2 regions of the Halopseudomonas sp. T1L2 genome follow, and region 1 is predicted to be linked to the other one. Evidence: predicted binding sites of a transcription regulator. Region 1 holds the regulator's gene; the other holds the start of a gene.
What was found. Region 1 encodes FliA, which starts transcription of late flagellar genes. Its sites were predicted from a motif close to CTAAAGTTTNNNNNNNNNNNGCCGNTAA; they were not measured.

Region 1 (7,837 bases):
ATGCGGCCGGTAAGGTAATCCAGGCCTTCGGTGAGGTGGTGATTGGCGGTAACTACGTCGTTGGTCTGGTGGTGTTCGCGATCCTGATGATCATCAACTTCGTGGTTGTCACCAAGGGCGCAGGCCGAATTTCCGAGGTGAGTGCGCGCTTTACCCTGGATGCCATGCCGGGCAAGCAGATGGCAATCGATGCCGATCTCAACTCCGGTCTGATCGATCAGGATCAGGCCAAGGCGCGTCGTCAGGAAGTGGCCCAGGAGGCCGAGTTCTACGGTTCCATGGACGGTGCCAGCAAATTCGTGCGCGGTGACGCCGTCGCCGGCCTGCTGATTCTGTTCATCAACGTGATTGGTGGTCTGGCTATCGGCATGGCGCAGCACGGGCTGCCGTTTGCCGAGGCCGGTCGCATCTATGTGCTGCTGACCATCGGTGATGGCCTGGTTGCCCAGATCCCGTCGCTGCTGCTTTCGACTGCCGCGGCGATCATGGTGACCCGGGTTTCCTCCTCGGAAGACATGGGGGCGCAGGTTCAGCGTCAAATGTTTGCCTCACCCAAGGCGCTGGCGGTGGCTGCGGCGATTCTGATCGTCATGGGGCTTATCCCTGGCATGCCGCACTTCTCTTTCCTCAGTCTCGGTGCGATTGCGGCGGCGGGTGCCTACCTCATCGCCAAGCGTCAGCAGGCCAAGGAGGAAGAAAAGGTGCAGGAAGAGCGTCAGCAGGCCCAGTTGCCGGCCGTTCAGGCGCCGGAGGCCCGCGAGCTTGGCTGGGATGATGTGACCCCGGTTGACATGGTCGGGCTTGAAGTCGGGTATCGACTCATCCCGCTGGTTGATCGCAATCAGGGTGGGCAGCTGCTGGCGCGGATCAAGGGCGTTCGCAAGAAACTTTCGCAGGATCTGGGCTTTCTGATGCCTTCGGTCCATATCCGCGACAACCTTGATCTGGCGCCCAATGCCTACCGCCTGACGCTGATGGGCGTGGGTGTGGCCGAGGCCGAGATCTACCCCGACCGTGAGCTGGCGATCAACCCGGGTCAGGTTTTTGGCGAGATCAAGGGTGTGCCCGGCAAGGATCCGGCGTTTGGTCTGGACGCAGTCTGGATTGAGCCTAACCAGAAGGATCAGGCGCAGTCACTCGGCTATACCGTGGTTGACGCCAGCACCGTGGTTGCCACCCATATCAACCAGATTCTCTACAAGCACGCCCACGAGCTGATTGGTCATGAGGAAGTGCAGCAGCTCATGCAGGTGCTGGCCAAGGCGTCGCCGAAGCTGGCCGAGGAGCTGGTGCCGGGGCTGATCTCCCTGTCCAACCTGCTCAAGGTGCTGCAGGGCCTGCTGCAGGAACAGGTGCCGGTTCGTGACATCCGGACCATCGCCGAGGCCATCGCCAACAACGCGAACAAGAGTCAAGATACCGGCGCGCTGATCGGCGCTGTGCGTGTCGCGTTGTCACGCTCAATCGTGCAAAGCATTGTGGGGCTTGACTCTCAGCTGCCTGTGATCACGCTGGAGCCAAGGTTGGAACAGATGTTGCTACAGAGTATGCAGAAGGCCGGTCAGGGCGCCGACGACGGTATGTTGCTGGAGCCTGGCATGGCCGAGAAGTTGCAGCGCTCACTGTCTGATGCCGTACAACGGCAGGAAGTGCAGGGCAAGCCGGCAGTACTGCTGGTGGCGGGGCCGATTCGAATGATGATGGCCAAGTTTGTACGCTACGCAGCCCCGGGCGCCCATGTACTGTCCTACCAGGAAATTCCGGACAGCAAGCAGGTCACCATCATTGCGACGGTTGGCCAGAACTGAACTGCAGCACTCTGAATGAATGACAGCAACCGCCAGCGGGCGGTGCCAGAAAAGCGACGAGGTCAGCCATGAAAGTCAAACGTTTCTTTGCCGCAGACATGCGCCAGGCGATGAAGCTGGTTCGCGATGAGCTGGGCGCTGATGCGTCGATCATCGCCAATCGCCGGGTGGCCGGTGGCGTTGAGCTGACCGCTGCGCTGGACTACGAGGCGCCCCGTCTGACGGCACCGACACCGGGTCTGGATGCTGAATTGAAAAAGACCCAGGAGCGCATCGTTGCCGCGCGCGCCGAGCTGGAGGTGGGCGAGATGGCCTCCCACGATCAGCCGCTGGTCAATCGTCAGCTGTTTGGTGACAGCATGCGCCACGCGGCTCGCCAGGGTTCTGTGGAGGCCCGTGATCTGCTGGATCGGCTGATTCAGGAGCCGGTTGAGCCGGCGGCGCCGGCTGCAGCCAGCCGGCCTGCTGCGGAGCGCTCGCCGGCGGCAGCGGCCGTTGAAGATGCCAGCCTCAGCGCCATGCGCGCCGAACTGGCCGGGCTGCGGGAAATGCTGGAGTCTCAGCTGGGGGGGCTGGCCTGGGGGCAGCTCAATCAGCACAAGCCGAAACAGGCCGGTCTCTGGCGCCGTCTGACCCAGATGGGCTTGCCGGCCGAGGTCAGTCAGGATCTGCTGCGTCAGGTTTCTGACGTGAGTGATCCGCGTCAGGCCTGGCGCATGCTGCTGGCCTATCTGGCGCATCGTGTGCCGGTGCTGCGCGAAGAGCCGCTCGATGCCGGTGGCGTGATCGCGCTGGTCGGCCCCACCGGTGCCGGCAAAACGACTACGCTGGGCAAGCTCGCTGCGCGTTACGTGCTCAAGCACGGCAGTCAGCACGTTGCTCTGGTCACCATGGACACCTATCGTATCGGCGCACACGAACAGTTGCGCACCCTGGGCCGTATTCTCAATGTGCCGGTCAAGGTGGTGGACGAGCAGCAGGATCTCAATGACGTGCTGGCCGATTTCGCCGGCAAGCGCCTGGTTCTGATTGATACTGCCGGCCTGCAGGCCAACGATCCCTACCTGCGCGGCCAGCTCGACACCCTGGCCAGTCAGGGGCGTCGGGTACGCAATCTGCTGGTGCTGCCGGCGACCAGCCAGCACCGGGTGATGAAAGCGGCCTACCATACTTACAAGGCGTGCGGTCTGTCGGGCTGCATTCTGACGAAAGTGGACGAGGCCGCAACGCTCGGTGAATCGCTGGGGCTGGCGATGGAGCAGGGTTTGCCGGTAGCCTATCTGGCAGATGGCCAGCGCATTCCCGACGATATCAGCCGCGCCGTCGGGCATCAGCTGGTGAGTCGTGCAGTTAGTATGGCAGGTAATGATGCGCCGGCAGATCAGACCATGGCCGACGTATTTGCCGGTATGATGAACAGCCAGCGGGCCAGTTAAGCAATTTCACAGGATTAAGGTAATCAGCGCAGATGGGCAGCAAACATCCGGTTCAGGTAATCGCGGTCACCGGGGGCAAGGGTGGCATCGGCAAGACCAACGTGTCGGTGAATCTCAGCCTTGCTCTGGCGGAGATGGGACGGCGCGTTGTGCTGCTCGACGCTGACCTTGGTCTCGCCAACGTTGACGTGCTGCTGGGGCTCAAGCCAAAGGCAACGCTGGCCGACGTGCTGGAGGGCAAGTGCGATCTGCGCGACGTTCTGGTCACCGGCCCCGGCGGTGTTCGTATTGTGCCGGCCGCCTCGGGTGCCGCCAACATGGTGAGCCTCAACCATCAGCAGCATGCCGGCCTGATTCAGGCGTTCAGCGAGATCGGTGACAATATCGACGTGCTGATCGTCGATACGGCGGCCGGCATTGGTGATTCGGTAGTCAGCTTTGTGCGGGCGGCGCAGGAGGTGCTCGTCGTGGTATGTGACGAGCCAACGTCGATTACCGATGCCTACGCCCTGATCAAGCTGCTCAACCGTGATTACGGGATGACCCGATTCCGCGTGCTGGCGAATATGGTCGGCACGCCGCAGGAGGGCCGCATGGTGTTTGCTAAGCTCGCCAAGGTGACGGATCGATTTCTTGACGTTGCACTTCAGTATGTCGGAGCCGTTCCGTTTGATGAGGCGGTGCGCAAGTCAGTGCAAAAGCAGCGCGCGGTGTTTGAAGCCTTTCCGCGCAGCAAGGCCTCGCTGGCAATTCGCGCCATTGCACAAAAAGTTGATGCCTGGCCGCTGCCGGCCAACCCGCGAGGACACCTGGAGTTCTTCGTCGAACGTCTGGTGCAACCGACAGGGTCTGGCCTATGACAGCACAGGCTGGCGGATTGAGCATGTATACACGAGCACAGAGTTCTCGCGGTGAGCAGGATCGACTCGTCGAGCAGTATGCGCCGCTGGTAAAGCGAATTGCCTACCACCTGCTGGGGCGGCTGCCGTCCAGTGTGCAGGTGGAGGATCTAATGCAAGCCGGTATGATCGGGCTGCTGGAAGCCTCCCGCAAATTCGACTTCGGCAAGGGCGCCAGTTTCGAAACCTATGCCGGCATCCGCATTCGCGGTGCGATGCTGGACGAGGTGCGCAAGGGCGACTGGGCGCCACGCTCGGTACACCGCAATACGCGGATGGTCAGTGATGCGATGCGCGCGGTCGAGGCGCGGCTCGGGCGTGACGCCAAGGATCACGAAGTTGCCGCCGAGCTGGAGATGAGCCTGGAAGAGTACTATACGATTCTCAGTGATACCGCCGGCAGCAAGTTGTTCAGCTTTGATGATCTGCTTGAGTCGGGTGCGCCGGCAGATGTGCAGGGCGGCGAGGAACCGGCGTCCGGGCTGCAGGATGAGCGTTTCAGAGCGGCTTTGATCGAGGCAATCGACACGTTGCCCGAGCGCGAGCGACTGCTGCTGTCGCTTTATTATGATGAGGAGCTTAACCTCAAGGAGATCGGCGCCGTGCTGGGTGTCAGTGAATCCAGGGTCAGTCAGTTGCACAGTCAATGTGCTGCTAGGTTGCGCTCGAAGCTGATGAGCTGGCGAAATGATTGATTTTGTCGTCAACATCCGGACAATGCTCGGATTGCTCGACAGGTAGTGGCTTCGGGCCGGACGTCCAGGTGGCGTTTTCGAGGGTGCATCCGATCAGCCTGCTGGCTTCCAGCTGATTGATCAGAGCTTCTTTTATGGCTTGATTGGTTATTTGCGATGGGTTTTTGGGGTGCAGGCCTGCACATTCCCTGGTTTGTACGGAGGTCGACTTGGACAAGAATATGAAAATTCTCATCGTTGATGATTTTTCGACGATGAGGCGCATCATCAAGAACCTGTTGCGCGACCTTGGGTTTACCAACACAGCCGAAGCCGATGACGGCAACACCGCGTTGCCGATGCTGCAGAGCGGCAGTTTCGATTTTCTGGTGACTGACTGGAACATGCCCGGCATGAGCGGCATTGACCTGTTACGCGCTGTGCGGGCCGACGAGCGGCTCAAGCACCTGCCGGTGCTGATGGTAACGGCCGAGGCCAAGCGAGATCAGATCATTGAAGCCGCGCAGGCGGGCGTCAATGGCTATGTGGTCAAGCCGTTTACGGCTCAGGCCTTGAAAGAAAAGATCGAAAAAATCTTTGAGCGAGTTCAGGCTAAATAATAATCAACCGGGGTACAGGTTATGGCTTTGAGTAAGGATCCCGGCCAGGCGACCGCTCAGGAATTCGAGCATTCGCTGAAGGACAATGCGCACCAGCTGGTTGGTCACCTTGAGAGCGGCAACTTCGGTGAAGCGTTGCTGGTCATTCATGCCATCAATCAGGCACGCGACCGTGGTCTTTATCACGAAGTGGGGCAGCTCACCCGCGCGTTGCACAATGCCATCGTCAATTTTCAGATCGACACGACCCACGCGCTGGGTGGTGACAACGATACTTCCAAGATATCCGATGCCTCTGACCGGCTGGACTATGTGGTTCAGCTGACCGACAAGGCGGCCAACCGGACCATGGATCTGGTCGAGGCCAGCGTCCCCAAGGTCGCTGATCTGGGGCAGCAGGCGAACGCCCTCAAGGCAGACTGGCAGCGGCTGCAGCGCCGGGAGATGGCGGCGGACGAGTTTCGCGACCTCTACCGCCGGGTAGGCGAGTTCCTTGAGCAGACCGAATCGACCAGCAAGGATCTGTCCACCAATCTGAACGATATTCTGCTGGCTCAGGACTATCAGGATCTGACCGGCCAGGTGATCAAGCGTGTGACTACGCTTGTGCATGATGTCGAAGAGAGCCTGGTCAACCTGGTCCGAATGGCGGGACAGGTCGACCGCATTACCGGCATCAATCATGGTGAATCTCCCGGGGACGGAAAAAAATCCTCCTCCAGGGGTGAAGGTCCGCAAATTCATGCCGATAAAAGGGAAGACGTTGTTTCCGGTCAGGATGAGGTTGATGACCTCCTTTCCAGCCTGGGATTCTGATGTCAGCTGTAACTGCCGCACGCTGAGCGCGCGGCCGGTCTGACTGCTCAAGGTCGCTGCCTGGCAGCAACGTTGAGTGACTGCGCAGCGCCGAGATGGAAATTCAAGGCGGCATTGCGTGGCCTTCCGATAACACGCCCGAGGGGAGTGGGTGCATGAGTTTCGATGCGGATGAAGAGATTCTCCAGGACTTTCTGGTCGAGGCCGGCGAGATTCTCGAGCAGTTGTCCGAACAGTTGGTCGAGCTGGAAAACCGGCCCGACGACATGGATCTGCTTAACGCTATCTTCCGCGGCTTTCACACCGTAAAGGGCGGGGCCGGCTTTCTCCAGCTGGATGCCCTTGTTGCCTGCTGCCATATCGCCGAGAACGTATTCGATATTCTGCGCAAGGGCGAACGTACCGTCACGCCCGAGTTGATGGACGTCGTTCTTCAGGCTCTGGACACGGTCAATGGCATGTTTGCCCAGGTGCGAGAGAGCGAGGAGCCGACTCCTGCTGCGCCTGCTCTGCTGGATGCGTTGGCCGCCCTGGCTCAGCCCGCATCGGCGGATGAGGCAACAAGCGAGCCGCCTGCTGCAGAAGCGCCTGAGCCGGAGCCCGAGGCTGGTCCGGCTGACGCTGCGGCACCTGCCGCTGCCGAGGGTGACATCACCGACGATGAATTCGAGCAGTTGCTTGACGCCCTGCATGGTGATGGCAGTGCGGCTGCCGCAGCCTCTGTTGCTGCTGCCCAGACAGCGTCCACCGCTGGCGCCGATGAGATCTCCGATGATGAATTTGAGGCCCTGCTGGATGAACTGCATGGCCCGGGCAAGGCGCCGGCAGCTGCGACAGGCAAGCCGGCAGCCGCTGAATCGTCCAAGCCGGCGTCTGACGGTGACGACATTACCGACGATGAATTTGAGGCGCTGCTTGACCAGTTGCACGGCAAGGGTGCTGCGCCGGGTGTCAAGGAAGCACCTGCTGCTGCACCGGAGACGTCGGCTGCCGACAGTTCCGATGACCATATCACTGACGACGAATTCGAAGCGCTGCTTGATCAGCTCCACGGCAAGGGTGCTGCCCCCGGTATTGCTGACGCCAAGGCCGACCAGTCCGAGGCTGCCAAGCCCGCTGCACAACCTGCTGCCAGCAAGCCGGTAACGCCCGCTGCGCCCAAGGCTGCAGCGAAGCCGGCGGCCAAGGCCGCAGCACCCGCACCCGCACCGGCCAAGTCGGCTGCGCCCGCCGAGGCGCCAGCGGCTGACACCACAGTGCGCGTCGATACCGCCCGGCTGGATGAAATCATGAACATGGTCGGTGAGCTGGTGCTGGTGCGTAACCGCCTGGTGCGTCTGGGTCTGGCCAGCGGTGATGAAGAGCTGGGCAAGGCCGTTGGCAACCTGGATGTGGTCACGGCCGACCTGCAGATGTCGGTCATGAAAACGCGCATGCAGCCGATCAAGAAGGTCTTCGGCCGGTTCCCCCGGGTTGTTCGCGATTTGGCGCGCAACCTCAAGAAGGAAATCAATCTTGAGCTGATTGGTGAAGAGACCGATCTGGACAAGAACCTGGTTGAGGCGCTGGCCGATCCGCTGGTGC
Region 2 (7,837 bases), 1.4 Mb from region 1:
TCGTTACGCACTTCAGCGGTCAGAGTGTAGCCATCCATCTCCGGCATCTCGATATCGGAGATCATCATCAGCAGAGACTGACTGACATCCTCACCCTGATCAGCCCTCGCCTTCAGCCAATCCAGCGCCTGGCGACCGTCATTCAGCGCTACGATCTCGACACCGATTTCCTGCAGGCAACGCGCCACCTGTTTACGCGCGATCGATGAGTCGTCCACGATCAGAACCGTCCGGGCTACTGCATCGGCCTGGGACTCCGCATCAATGACACCATCGGAAATCTTCTCGTTGGTGGGTACTACCTCTGCCAGCACCTTCTCCACATCGATAATCTCGACCATCTGATTATCAACCCGGGTGACTGCTGTCAGATAGTGCTCCCGACCGGTACCCTTTGGCGGCGGATGAATCTCGGACCAGTTCATGTTTACGATGCGCTCGACCGAACGCACCAGAAAGCCCTGCACCTTGTAGTTGTATTCGGTAATGATCACGAATGCTGTATCAAGGTTGTCCAGCCCGGGGCCGCCGGTGGCGCGATTGAGGTCGAGGATCGGCAGTGTGCCGCCACGGATGTGAGCTACGCCGCGAACGACTGGATGCAGCTTGGGCATCGCCGTCAGCCGAGGGCATTGCAGCACTTCCTTGACCTTGAAAACGTTGATGCCATACAGCTGATTGCCGGCCAGCCTGAACAGCAGCAGTTCGAGTCGGTTCTGGCCAACCAGCTGGGTTCGCTGATTGACTGAATCCATCACACCAGCCATGGACTGCTCCTCATGTTTGCATCGGGTGAAACGGCATGTTTCGTGCAGGTCCATCAGCAGACGACGTTAATCTGACGGACATCACCCAACTGTTTGTAGGTAATTGTATGCGTTTTATCACCGGGTGCGCGGTATTGGCGATATTTTTTTCCGCCCCCACACAGGCAAACCCGCTCATTGACCAACTTATCGGCGTGACCAGCCAATATCTTGAGCAGCAAGTGAGCGATTATGCGCAGACCCTGGGCGGCGACCCGCGCCATGAGGTTCGCATCAACAGGCTCGATCAGCGCCTGCGCCTGCCGATATGCGCCGAGGACGCCCTTTCGGCTCGCCTGGAGAGCCCGGACATCCCGATCGGCCGGGTCACCGTCAGGGTAACCTGTGACGGTCCTTCCCCCTGGCGGCTGTTTGTGCAGGCCCAGGTCAGCCTCTACCAACAGGTAGTGGTAAGCAGCCGCCCGTTATCACGGGGCGGCGTCATCGGTGCGCAGGACATTCGCCTGGCCGAGCGTGATACCGGCCTGCTGAACAGCAATTACCTGCTCGACCCGGCCCAGGCTATAGGCATGCAGCTCAAGCGCAACGTCAGCGCCAATACCGTCCTGAGTCATACCCAGCTGGAGCAGAATCGGCTGATACAGCGTGGCGACAAGGTAGTCATCAGCGCCGGCAACAGCAGTGTCAACGTTCGGATGCCTGGAGAGGCGCTGGAAGATGGTACACTCGGCGCCCAGATTCGCGTGCGTAACACGCGCTCCAACCGGGTCATAAGGGCCCGGGTAACCGGCCCTGGACAGGTAGAAGCAGGAATGTGATCATGCACGGCAACAGCGTTTTCCGCTTGCCGGGCGCTGCCTCTCACGCCGTGACGGTCTTCACACTATTTTTTCCTAAAGTTTTCCTTCCGGCTGCCGTTACAGCGGCTAGAGAAGATTTTACAGTTTGAGGAATTCATCATGGTCATCGACTTCAACTCGCCCAACGGCCCGAATGGCGCCGGTCGCAGCAGCCAGGCTGGCGGTGCGGCAGGCAAGCGTGAAGCAAGCTCGGTCAGCGAGTCTGGCACTCAGGCTGCGGCTAGCCAGGCCAAGTCGACAGAGAGCACTTCATCAGTCAACCTGAGCGCTCAGGCCCAGCAACTGCAGGCCATCGAAGAGAAGCTGCGCGAGCTGCCCGAAGTGGATAACGAGCGTGTCAGCCAGATCCGGCAAGCCATTGCCGATGGCAGCTACAAGGCTGACAGCAGCCGTATTGCAGACAAACTGCTGAATCTGGAAAGCTGATAGCCAGTAGTCAGACATCGACACTGGCTGTACTCTTCGACTAACCCCGCCAAGGGGCAGCCTCGGTCAGGAGATAAGCCATGCACCCACTGCAAGAACGCTTCGAGTCGGCGGAACAGGACTGCCAGCACTATCTGGACCTGCTTGAACAGGAACGCGACGCCCTGACCCGGCAGGACATGGCCATGCTCGAGCCCCTGCTAGCCCAGAAGCGCAGCCTTGCAGACGCGCTGGTTGTTCACGACCAGGCAATCAGGCACTACTGTCAGACCCACAACATTTCGCAAGATCAATTGGCCGCCCACATCGAACAGGCGGGCGACCCCCAGCTCCAGCAGGGCTACCAGCAGTTCCTTGAGGTGCTGGCCAATTGCAAGCAGGCCAATGATCGCAACGCCCGCCTTGTTCACCACAGCCAGCACAGCACTCGCACCATGCTTGATCTGCTGCGCAATCAGGGCGAACCGGGTAGCGGCATCTATGATCAACTCGGCAATCGCAGCCGCTCCGGCATTACTCGAAACCTGAGCAAGGCCTGATCACGAATATCATTGCCGCCAACCTCGCGGTATAGTTGTGCCTGCTGTTACGAATCATAACGAGAAGCCGACGTGTCCAACCTGTTTTCACAAGAAACCGGCCCCCAGCCGCCCAGAGAGGTGCGCGCCCCCGTTGAGATAATTTCTCTGCTACGTACCCTGATGCGGGCTCGAGACGCGCTGACCATCAGCTTCACCGACCGGGCACAAAAATTTCAAAGTTTTATCGTCAACGTCGATGCCGACAAGGGAACGATGTGGATTGACGAAATGATCCCCCGCGAGGGCGACCGCTACGCCAGTCAGGGCGAATCCTTCAGGATTGATGCCTGGCATGAAGGCATACACATGCGCTGGAGCTGCCCGGGCGCCAGTAAGGTCATGCTTGACGACGCTCCTGCTTACGCCTTTGCGCTGCCGGACGAGCTGATCTATCACCAGAAACGCGGCGCCTTCCGTGCCAGCGTGCGGCGTACTGCCGATATTGCCGTTGAAATAGCCGCTCCCGACCGGGATCGGCGCTTCACAAGCTACCTGATGGACCTGTCTGCCACCGGCTGCAAGGTGCGCCTGGAGGGCGACCGGAGCAAATCACTGAAGCCAGGAGAAGAGTACAGCAGCAGCGTGCTCCATCTGCCTGACGTCGGCCGTGTCAGTGTCACCGTTGAAGTTCGCCACGTCGTATTCCGAGAGGAAGCCAACGAAACCCACGCCGGCCTGATGTTCAAGCTGCAATCCGCGCAGGCCCAGCGCAGCATCGACCGCTTCGTCAACTATCTCCAGCGCGAAGCGCGCCGTCTCGAGAAGGAAGACCTGTTCTAGCCAGGTCGATGATCATCCTGATCAGCGTCGAGCCCGGAGTCTGCTGCCGCAGACTCCTCGACCACCACCTCGTCCTGCATCTGCTCGATTACCGCACTCTCCTCCACCCGGGGATCAATTGCGGCTGCCAATGGGGAGCTGGCCAGGTTGCCGGCCGCCGGCATGAACTGCAGCGGCGCGGCCTCCACGAGATGATCGCCGGTGACTGCGGCAGACCGCACCCTGAAGACCAGAATGGCACTGCAGGCAGCCATAAATACGTAAAGCATACCGGGGCCCAGCCACTTCATAAGCCCTGAACTGACCAGCGGCCCCACGCTCGCACCCAGACCAAAGGTCACCAGCAACATCGCCGACAGCGGCACCCGATCATCCGGCTCAACATGGTCATTGGCCAGCGCCACAGCCATGGGATACAGGGTAAACACCATCAGGCCGAATATCGCCGTCATGAAAATCAGACCGCCGGCCGGCATCAGACCAATCGCCATGACCACCGACACTGCGGTCAGCGCCATCGCACTCACCTGAATCAACTGGCTGCGATCAATCCGATCGGACAGCCAGCCGGCAGGCCATTGCGCCGCCAGCCCGGCACAAATGGTCACCGCCATGAACATACCAATTTCCGATGTCGGCAGCCCCATAGACTTTGCGTATACAGGCGCCATACCGTAAAACGCCCCCATCATCAGCCCCGCGACACCGATAGTGGTCAGCGCCTGAGGAATACGCTGCAGAAACAACCTCGCCTTCAACGGCGCAGGGCGCAGCGGTGCAGGGTGGATCTGCCGGGTGGTAGCGACAGGCACCAGGCAGAGCGAAAAGCACATGGCGACATACAGCAGATGATCCAGCGAAAGCTCCGGCTTGATAGCGAAAACCACTTGCCCCAGCACCAGACCAAGGTAAGTCACCACCATATAGCTGGCGAATACCATGCCCCGCTGATGCGACTCGGACTGCTCGTTCAGCCAGCTTTCCAACACCATGAACTGGCACATCATGGCCATGCCCACCAGCACCCGCAGCCCAAGCCACACAATCACATTGTCAAACAGCGCGTGGCACAGTACCGACGCCGTCACCAGCCCGGCACCGGCAACAAAGGCGCGAATATGACCAACCCGGGCGATTAGACGGTGACCAACCGAAGCCCCCATCACCAGGCCGCCGTAATAGCCCGTCATCAACAAACCGATCCACAGTTCGCTGACGCCATTGGCTGCCAGTGTCAGGCCCAGGTAAGTGCTCAGCAAACCGCTGCCAAGCAGCATCAGCAGGGTGGCGAAATACAGTGAAGAAAAGGCGGTCAGTGCGCGAGGCATGCAGGCTCCCGTTACAATCCCTGAAGATAACTAGCCGGCAACAATGCCAGCTAAACGCAGAATAGTCGACCCATCGGCAAAGGCAGGGTTCCCGAGCCGCCGGATCGCGGACCGGGCCAGGCAGCAATCAGGGGAAAGGAAGATGGTGCGCGAGCCCGGATTCGAACCGGGGACCTACCGCTTAGGAGGCGGTTGCTCTATCCAGCTGAGCTACAAGCGCAAATACGTCGCAGGTGATGTCACAACCTGTTGAATTTAATCGAGAGTTCGAGATATTACCTGAAGCATACCTGGCATTTCCAGCGCAACGCTGGCAAAACCGAAGCAATAGCATAGTGCCATTCGTCGTAAACCCGTCACATTTCATAGACATTTTTTGTCACCCTATAGCCTGAAACGCAAAAAAAAGGTCTACTAGGGCACCAATAGAAAAAATGTTGTCTATAACGATTGTATTCGGACAACCCATGGCCCTGGCCGCGCTTTTCCGCATTGATCTGCGGCACTTGGCCAGCATCGATTTTTTCAGCCAAGCGATTATCATTGCCCCATGAAAACAGCTACCCAACAGTACACCAGCCGAACCGCCGACAAGTTCGTGGTTCGTCTACCCCAGGGAATGCGTGACCGCATTGCAGATGTCGCCAAGCAACATCACCGCAGCATGAACTCGGAGATCATTGCGCGACTGGAACACAGCCTGCTGGATCTGCCGACGCTCCCTGAACAAAACCAGCCCTCGCGCAAGATGCTCAACGCACAGGATACGGAAGGCCTCAGCCAGCACGAACGCGAGCTGCTGACGCACTTCCGAGACATGAGCCGACGCCAGCAAAACGCCTTGCTGGCGCTGTTGGCCAACGAACAGGCCTGATTACAGTCCTGGCCTCTGCGCACATCTGATTCAGCGCAGCAAGCGCCAACAAAAAACCCGCTCAATGAGCGGGTTTTTTATTTCCAGCCAAAGCAGCGATCAGCCAACAAAGTTGAGCAGGATGCCTGCCGCAACCGCAGAGCCGATTACACCCGCCAGGTTCGGACCCATCGCATGCATCAACAGGAAGTTCTGCGGATTGGTCTCCAGACCTACCTTGTTGGATACACGGGCAGCCATTGGCACCGCAGACACACCGGCAGAACCGATCAGCGGGTTGATCGGATTCTTGCTGAACAGGTTCAGCAGCTTGGCCATCAACACGCCAGCCGCAGTGCCCGCACAGAACGCGACCATACCCAGCACCAGAATGCCAAGGGTCTTGAGCTGCAGGAAGGACTCCGCAGACAGCTTGGAGCCAACGGCCAGACCCAGGGCGATGGTAACGATGTTGATCAGCGCATTACGGCTGGTATCCGCCAGGCGCTCGACCACACCGCACTCTCGCATCAGGTTACCAAAGCACAGCATGCCTACCAGCGGCGCTGCATCGGGCAGCAGCAGGGCAACCAGCATCAGCAGCAACAGCGGGAAGATGATCTTCTCGGCCTTGCTCACCACACGCAGCTGGGTCATCACAATGCCACGCTCTTTCTGGCTGGTCAGCGCGCGCATGATCGGGGGTTGCAGCAGCGGGACCAGCGCCATGTAAGAGTAGGCAGCAACCGCAATCGGGCCCAGGAGATCTGGCGCGAGCTTCGAGGTCACGAAGATCGAGGTCGGACCGTCCGCACCACCGATGATAGCGATGGATGCGGCTTCCTTCATGGTGAACTCGAAGCCGGGAATCCCTGCAGCAGTCAGTGCCAGCGCACCCAGCAAGGTGCCGAAGATCCCGAACTGCGCAGCGGCACCGAGCAGCAGCGTGCGCGGATTGGCCAGCATCGGACCGAAGTCGGTCATTGCACCTACACCCATGAAGATCAGCAGCGGGAACACGCTGGTCGGCAGACCGACTTCATAGATCATGTGCAAGATGCCCGAACCTTCGGCCATGTTGGCGACCGGCAGGTTGGCCAGGATGCCGCCAAAGCCGATCGGAATCAGCAGCAGCGGCTCAAAACCCTTGCGGATGGCAAGATAGATCAGACCAAAGCACACCACGATCATCACTGCCTGACCCCAGGCCATGTGATAGATACCCGTGGTCTGCCACAGTTGGAGGAGCTTATCCATTAATCTCCCCCTTAACCGATGGTCAGCAGCGTGTCGCCGACGGCTACTGCGTCGCCAACCTTGACGTTAACGGAGACCACACTGCCGCCGCGAACGGCGCGCACTTCGGTTTCCATCTTCATCGCTTCCAGGATCATCACAACGTCACCCTCTTCGATCTGATCGCCCGGAGCAACCAGAACCTTGAAGATGTTTCCGGACAGCGGCGCACCCTGCGGCTCGCCGTCGCCGGCGGGTGCAGTAGCAGCGGCAGGAGCAGCTGCATCGCCCAGCGGCTTGATACCGGAAATATCGCCACCCTCGGTGACCTGGACAACATATTCCTTGCCATTGACGCTAACGGTGTAGGCCTCAGGACCCGCCGACTTGGCGCCTGCCGGCAGCTCGTTACCGGTCGGTACCGGCTCGAATGCATCCGGGTTACCGCGGTTTTCCAGGAACTTGAGACCAATCTGCGGGAACAGGGCGTAGGTCAGAACGTCGTCGATTTCATTTTCGGCAAGCTTGATCCCCTTCTCGCTGGCCAGGCCCTTGAGCTCGGCAGTCAGCTTGTCCATTTCCGCTTCCAGCAGGTCTGCCGGACGGCAGGTGATGGCTTCGGCACCATCAAGAACGCGAGCCTGCAGCTCGGCATTGAACGGCGCCGGCGCTGCACCGTACTCGCCCTTGAGCACGCCTGCGGTTTCCTTGGTGATGGACTTGTAACGCTCGCCGGTCAGAACGTTGATGACCGCCTGAGTGCCAACAATCTGTGAGGTCGGTGTTACCAGCGGGATGAAGCCCAGGTCTTCGCGCACGCGCGGAATCTCGGCCAGAACAGCGTCAAACTTGTCGCTGGCGCCCTGTTCCTTCAGCTGGTTTTCCATGTTGGTCAGCATGCCGCCCGGCACCTGAGCAACCAGAATGCGGGAGTCTACGCCCTTCAGGTTGCCTTCAAACTTGGCGTACTTCTTCCGCACTTCACGGAAATAGGCGGCCACTTCTT

Region 2: flgM (flagellar biosynthesis anti-sigma factor FlgM) is a predicted target of FliA. The motif match lies at 1,661-1,688, and genes of this name have one in related genera.

The regions. Positions count from the first base shown of each region.
Region 1 covers NZ_AP040865.1:1,715,783-1,723,619, reverse strand. The annotation lists gene flhA (flagellar biosynthesis protein FlhA) at 1-1,808, shown strand, start outside; gene flhF (flagellar biosynthesis protein FlhF) at 1,877-3,244, shown strand; gene fleN (flagellar synthesis regulator FleN) at 3,277-4,104, shown strand; gene ACZ5WQ_RS07965 (RNA polymerase sigma factor FliA) at 4,101-4,838, shown strand; gene ACZ5WQ_RS07960 (chemotaxis response regulator CheY) at 5,060-5,437, shown strand; gene ACZ5WQ_RS07955 (protein phosphatase CheZ) at 5,459-6,253, shown strand; gene ACZ5WQ_RS07950 (chemotaxis protein CheA) at 6,409-7,837, shown strand, end outside.
Region 2 covers NZ_AP040865.1:283,084-290,920, reverse strand. The annotation lists gene ACZ5WQ_RS01415 (chemotaxis protein CheV) at 1-767, opposite strand, end outside; gene flgA (flagellar basal body P-ring formation chaperone FlgA) at 989-1,585, shown strand; gene flgM (flagellar biosynthesis anti-sigma factor FlgM) at 1,727-2,053, shown strand; gene ACZ5WQ_RS01400 (flagella synthesis protein FlgN) at 2,134-2,592, shown strand; gene ACZ5WQ_RS01395 (flagellar brake protein) at 2,755-3,414, shown strand; gene ACZ5WQ_RS01390 (MFS transporter) at 3,411-4,742, opposite strand; tRNA gene ACZ5WQ_RS01385 (tRNA-Arg) at 4,886-4,962, opposite strand; gene ACZ5WQ_RS01380 (Arc family DNA-binding protein) at 5,293-5,616, shown strand; gene ACZ5WQ_RS01375 (sodium ion-translocating decarboxylase subunit beta) at 5,716-6,852, opposite strand; gene oadA (sodium-extruding oxaloacetate decarboxylase subunit alpha) at 6,864-7,837, opposite strand, start outside.